2 linked regions of the Spirulina major PCC 6313 genome follow. The protein of the gene in region 2 interacts with the protein of the main gene of each other region in a pairwise test. Links are inferred from orthologs where the notes say so. Each region holds a gene or a part of one and is shown on either strand. Other genes may lie near its edges.

Evidence for each region. Proteins that work in one complex are often made in the same cells at the same time.
Region 1: the proteins of mrdA (region 2) and SPI6313_RS09855 interact in binary tests that used the Escherichia coli proteins (3 or more experiments, as listed by UniProt). The link is inferred for Spirulina major PCC 6313 from one-to-one orthologs.

The regions. Positions count from the first base shown.
Region 1 is NZ_KV878783.1:2,262,182-2,265,164, forward strand. It holds SPI6313_RS09855 (PBP1A family penicillin-binding protein), read right to left. Parts: upstream 2,464-2,983; coding sequence 538-2,463; downstream 1-537. Other genes in the region: SPI6313_RS09850 (peroxiredoxin family protein), read right to left, coding at 1-478; tyrS (tyrosine--tRNA ligase), read left to right, coding at 2,774-2,983. UniProt on the Escherichia coli protein: Cell wall formation. Synthesis of cross-linked peptidoglycan from the lipid intermediates.
Region 2 is NZ_KV878783.1:3,973,598-3,977,096, forward strand. The notes cover bases 233-3,165. They hold mrdA (penicillin-binding protein 2), read right to left. Parts: upstream 2,630-3,165; coding sequence 836-2,629; downstream 233-835. Other genes in these bases: SPI6313_RS17580 (ABC transporter permease), read right to left, coding at 233-826; SPI6313_RS23070 (hypothetical protein), read right to left, coding at 2,935-3,132; SPI6313_RS17590 (site-2 protease family protein), read right to left, coding at 3,136-3,165. In the rest of the region: more of SPI6313_RS17580, read right to left, coding at 20-232; more of SPI6313_RS17590, read right to left, coding at 3,166-3,499. UniProt on the Escherichia coli protein: Catalyzes cross-linking of the peptidoglycan cell wall. Responsible for the determination of the rod shape of the cell. Is probably required for lateral peptidoglycan synthesis and maintenance of the correct diameter during lateral and centripetal growth.

The DNA.
Region 1 (2,983 bases), 1.7 Mb from region 2 along the record:
ACAAATGCTTCGCCTGTAACCGCCCCTCCAAATCGATCACAAACTGAGCCGGCAGCGGCGCACCCAAGGCCTGCCCCGTCTGAAACAGCCGAAACACATCACAACTCGGATTACTCAACACCGGCAGCTTCAGCCCCAAATCCTGCACCACCCGCTGACTTTGCCGCGTATCCGTACTCGTCACCAGCAACACCGCAATCCCCTGCGCCGCGAACGTCTCATACTGCTCATTCAACGCCACAAGATGGGGGTAGCAGAGGGGGCAATAGTGGTTTTCGGTAAAAATGCGGGTGAAGTCCAGCAAAACCGGATGTTTCCCCACAAAATCCGAGAGCTTCACCGTCGTCCGATTCGCCACATCCGGCAAGAGAAAATTAGGGACACGCTGCGATCGCTCCAGTCGATTCGTCGCCGGAATCGGCAGCAGATTTTTCAAAAACCGAGCGTTAAACAATCCTTGGAGTTTCAGGGCTTGCATGGCATACAACAGCGGACAGTCTGCCCGCCAGGATAGAGCGATCGCACCAATCCGATCCGCTAACTCTTCGGACGGGGGAATTTTGAGGCAGCCGGGAACTGTAATACAGGTTCATTTTTCAGGGCTTCACGCATGAAATCACGCCAAATCGGAGCCGCGTAGCCCCCACCCGTCACCCCTTTCCCCAGCGGTCGATAATTATCATTCCCAATCCAAACCGCCGTCGAAAGTTGCGGCGTATACCCCACAAACCACACATCCCGCTCCGAAGTCGTCGTACCAGTTTTTCCCGCCGCCGGACGACCCAAATTAGCCTGGGGTGCTGTGCCGCCCCCTTGGACAACGCCTTGCAGGGACGACGTTAACGAAGCAGCCGCCCAGGGATCAAGCACCAAGCGAGGCTTAGGGGTATTGTCGAGAATGACATTACCACTGCTATCGGTAACCCGCACAATAATCGTCGGGTCAGAATGCCAGCCGTTACTCGCAAAGGTGGCATAGGCTCCCGCCATTTCCATTGGCGTAACCCCAATCGACCCCAAGGGCAGGGACACCACCGGATCAAGGGGGCTTTTAATCCCCAAGGTGCGACAGATTTCAATCACCTTATCAATGCCCACGGCTTGACCCAATTTCACCGCCGGAATATTCCGAGACTGAATCAGGGAATCTCGCACCGACATTGCCCCGGCAAAACTGCCCCCGTAGTTTTGGGGTTCGTAGTACGCTGACCCATCGCGGTATTTCACGGGGGTATCTTCCACGACGGAATAGGGGGTATATTTACCGCTAGCGAAGGCAGTGTAGTAGACGAAGGGTTTAAAGGCAGAACCGGGTTGGCGGAGGGATTGAATGGCCCGGTTAAATTGGCTTTCTTTGTAATTCACCCCCCCGACGAGGGCTTTGACGAAGTGGGTGCGGGGATCAACGGCAACGAGAGCCACTTGGTCAGCATAGAGGCCACGGGCGCGGAGACGTTGATGGGCTTCGGCGACATTTTCTTCCGCCATTCGTTGGAAGGAGTAGTCAACCGTGGTTTGGACGCGCATGCCACCTTGGAGGACAGCATCTTCCCCAAAGCGGCGTTGGAGTTCGCCGATCACGGCTTCGGTGATGTAGGGAAGTTCGCTACTTTTCCAGGCGGTGGGTTGGCCGATCAGGAGGGGGGTGGCGCGGGCTTCTTGGGCTTCGGCGGCGGTGATCCAGCCCAGCCCTTCCATGCGGGACAGGACGAGGCTTTGGCGGCGCTTGGTTTCTTGGTAGTCGATGAAGGGGCTGTAGTCTTCCGGGGCTTGGATCAAGCCCGCCATGACAGTGGCTTCGGCAAGGTTGAGATCGGCGGCGGATTTTTTAAAGTAGCTTTGGGCGGCGGTTTCCACGCCGTAGCTGTTGTGACCCCAGTAGATGTTGTTGAGGTACATCTCTAGGATGTGGTCTTTGGCGAAAATTTGCTCGATCCGAATGGCGAGGACGGCTTCGGCGAGTTTGCGGGAAATGGTGCGATCGCGGGACAAAAAGAGGTTTTTCACCAATTGCATGGTGATCGTAGACCCCCCTTCCACAACACCACCACTGCGCCAGTTGGCGACGAGGGCGCGGCCGATGCTGTTGGGGTTGATGCCGTCGTGGAGGTAGAAGTGGCTATCTTCGATCGCAAGAACAGCGCGTTTGAGATCGGGGGAAATCCGTTCGAGGGGGACAACTTCGCGGTTGTGCTCGCCGTGGAGACTGTCGAGGATTTTGCCCTTCACGTCGTAGATGTAGGTGGTTTCGGTGGGGGCGAAGTTTTTGAGTACCCGCACATCGGGCAGGTTGCGAAAGCTGATGGCGAGGCCCACCAGCCCACCAGCGATGATGGAGCTACTAAGCATGGTGATGCCCAAAACAGTTCCACCGGCGACTTTAGCAACCCCAAGTAAAAAATTATCAGGGGTAGAACGGGGATTTTTGGAGTCCTGCTTTTTCCGAACAGTGCTAGTCGCCACAGTTATTTTAGTTCCTCACTCTAATGATGAATCGATCATCTCAATTGCCCTTAGCAAATCCTAGGATGAGGGCGATCGCTGCCCTGACCTTGACTCTGAGCTAACATAAGACCTCTCTTTTTTCAAGGTTGGCCCGTTTACTCACTGTATCTTATCGTTAGATGCTGGGGATTGGCGTTAAACATTACAGGATTTTTGCACATGGGATCAAGACCCCTAAGCTTGAGTCTCCGGTTCTGAGTCCTGTCGTGCGATCGCACCCTTTCACGCATCCCTGATTTATTCACCTCGTCTTTAAACTACTCCCCCCATGCTTCCGGTGACTTCCCCCTCAGAGTTTCAATGGCTGCAACGCGGCACTCAGGAAATTTTTCCCCATGCGCCCGATTCCCATGATCCCAATGAACAGTTAATCGCTCGCCTGCAACAGGGCGATCGCCCCCTGCGCATCAAGCTCGGCATTGATCCCACCGGCTCAGACCTGCATTTGGGCCATAGCATCCCCTTTCGCAAACTCCGC
Region 2 (3,499 bases):
CGCAGGATGGCGCAAATCCTTAGGAGTTGTGCCGCTGATTTCCTTTAAACCGTAGATATTCCGCCCCGCAGGCCACCGCTCCCGATGCCAAAATCAGCAGCACACTGAGGGCATTAATATCAGGTTTAACCCCGGTGCGAATCCGACTAAAAATCTCCATCGGCAGGGTCGTTGCTCCCGTTCCCGCTGTGAAGCTCGCGATCAAGAAATCATCCATGCTGAGGATAAACGAGAGCAAGCAACCCGCGAGAATAGCGGGGGCGAGTTCCGGTAACAGCACTTTAAAAAAGGCTTCAAGGGGAGTCGCGCCCAGATCTAACGCGGCTTCTTCGAGATGGGGGTCAAGGGTCGTTAAACGGGAGGAGACAACGATCGCCACGTAGGACAGGCAAAACACCACATGGGCCGCCACAATCGTCCAGAGGCTGAGTTGAATCCCCAACACCGCCAGAAAAATGAGGGTAGAGACAGCGATCGCAATATCCGGCACAATCAGCGGCAAATAGGCCACCCCCCGATAGAGCGACTTGCCCCAAAAGCGATACTTCGCCAAGCCCAACGCCATCAGCGTCCCAAAAATAGCCGCGATCGCCACGGATGCGATCGCCACCATCAGGCTATTCTCCAACGCCCGCACAATCCGCCCATCCTGAAACAGCTTCCGATACCAGCGCCAAGAAAACCCCGTCCAACCCGCACTATAGGCCGACTCATTGACGCTATAGACCGCCAAAACTGCGATCGGCAAATACATATAAAAAAACATCAACGCCGCAAACAGACCCTGCCACGACACCCGCCAAGGACGCGAATCAGAACGGCTCATCACTCCCAACTACTTCCCCTTCGTTTGGAAATAGGCCTCCATCACCTTCGCCACCATCGGCCCGGCCACCTTACCACCGCCGCCGCCCGAATGCTCCGCAAAGGCCACCACCACAATCTCCGGATTCTCATAGGGCGCAAACCCACCAAACCAAGCATGGGACTCACCCGGCGGCGCTTCCGCCGTACCACTCTTCCCCGCAGCAGAGGGAACCGTCGGAATATTCAACGCATTCCCTGTCCCCGCTGTCACCACCGACCGCAAACCTTCGCGCAGCACTTGCAGCGTCGTCGGCTTCAACTCCATAGACGTAGTCGGCTTCGGCGGCTGATCCGGATCTTGGAACAAATGCGGTGTGACCCGATAGCCCCCATTCGCCGGAACCGCAAACATCACCGCCACTTGCAGCGGTGTCGCCTGGGTAAACCCTTGACCAATCGACATATTCACCGTATCCCCGGCCGTCCATTCCCAGTCAAACTGTTCCCGCTTCCAGGCATCATCGGCAATCAGCCCCGCCGTCTCCGATTTCAATTCAATCCCCGTCGGTTTACCAAACCCATAACGACGCGCCCAATCAATTAACACCGGCCCGCCCACACCCCGGCCAATCTGACCATGGAACGTATTGCTACTCCAAGCCATCGCCCGCACATAGCCCATGGGGCCAAATCCAGCCCGGTTCCATTCCCCGAACGCCGTTCCCCCGACCCGCAGATAAGCAAACGTCGGCAACACCGTATCCGGCGGATATTTTCCCGACTCCATCCCCGCCGTAGCAGTCACCACCTTAAACGTCGAAGCCGGAGGGAAACCCCGCAACGTCCGATTCACGAAGGGATTTCCTTCCCCTTGGAGTTCGGCCCATTGTTCTTCTGTGATCCGCCCGGAGAAAATATTAGGGTCAAAGGTGGGATAACTGGCCATGGCCAAAACGGCCCCATCTTGTGGGTCTATCGCCACGATCGCACCCTTACGCTTACCCAGAGCCGCCTCCGCCGCCCTTTGCAAATCAAGGTCAAGGGTGAGTTGAACATCACGGCCTGCTTTCGCCGGTTTTTGTCCCAAAATTTGAACGGCCTGCCCCGATCCATCTACTTCCACCTGTTGGCCGCCCCATTCCCCCCGTAGTTCATCTTCGAGGGCTTCTTCCACACCCATTTGCCCCACAATATCCCCTAACCGATAGCCACGGGGTGCTCGTTCTTTCAGCTCTTCGGCATTGAGTTCGCCAGTATAGCCCAAGACGTGGGAAGCTAACTTTTGATTGGGATAGTCCCGAACATGCTCAATATCTACATCAACCCCTTGGAGATCACCGCTATATTCTTGAATCGCTGTAATTTGCTCAGGGGTCAGGTCTCGACCGACCCGAATTCGGGTGGGAGAGTTGTAGCCCGCCGCTTCAACGGGATCACGAATTTCAGCTTCCGGGAGGTTTAAGATTTGGGACAACCGCTGCACGGTGAGATCCCAGGTTTCGTATTTTTGGGCCAGCGGCCAGATGTAGGCCGAATGGGTGAGGCGGCTACTGGCTAAAATTCGGCCTTTGCGATCAAAAATTGTGCCGCGAACGGGTTGACGGGGCACAACGCGAATGCGGTTATTTTCGGCAAGTTCTTTGTTGCGTTCGCCTTCTACCAGTTGGAGGTATGCCAGCCGCGAACCAATACCGCCGAGCAACGTCAGGCTGATCAGGAGCATGATGAAAACCGATTGGTAGCTCAGACCGACGGTTCTGGGGGTTTGTTTTCGTCCAACTTTAGACGTGGGTTGTAGCGCAGTGGGATGAATGGCTCGCATTATTAGATTAACCGTTCAAGGGATGGATAGCGGAGAACCAATACAGAGAGGTATTGGAAATTCGTCGCCTAGAATGACACCCCGCAGATTGACCTGCCTGTGGTATAGGTTTGGGTCTAAACTGGCTTAGCTTTCGCATGATCTCGCCATGAATTGAACCTATATTAACCTCTGATTGAGTAATTTGTAGCATGGCTTGGGGTGAGATTAGTCAGAGGATGACGGCAATCGGCCGATTGCCAGGACAGGGGAGGGGGACTCATTCTGTCGGAGGGTTGATCACCCTACGATCGCTATTACGATCACTATATTTTGCCATCAGCATAAATTTGGCTCGTGATGACAATGTACGACATCCATTGGGGACAACTCTGCGCCAGGGCGTTGATCGTTCCTAGGGTTGGGGTTTCCCGCTGTTCCTGCCCAAGGCTCAGGGTTACCGAGGGAGACCGCTCACGGGTCTCGATGGGGCCAAGGTTCAGCGGGTTAGTATCCAGTGCCACGGTTTACCCTTCGGCTTCGGTAGATGCGAGGGGTTGTTCGGGGGGGAGGGTGGGCGCGTCATCGCTTTTTTCTTTGGACAGAAGGTTAATGATGGATGCTTTTTCTAGAAGTCCGAGGACGCTATTTTGCTCATCAACGACGACGAAGGTGGTGTTAGGTTGTTTTTCCAGTTGTTTAACGACGGTTAGGAGGGATTGATGGGCGGGAATTGTGAGGGGTAGGGTTTCGGTGTTGAGGAGGGTGCTGAGATCGGTTTCAGTCCAGAGGGAGGTGGGGATGGTTTTGAGGCTTTCGGGGTTGAGGGTTCCGAGTAGTTTGCCGTCGGCATTGGTGAGGATGAATTGTGAGTGTTGGGGTTGACCGATG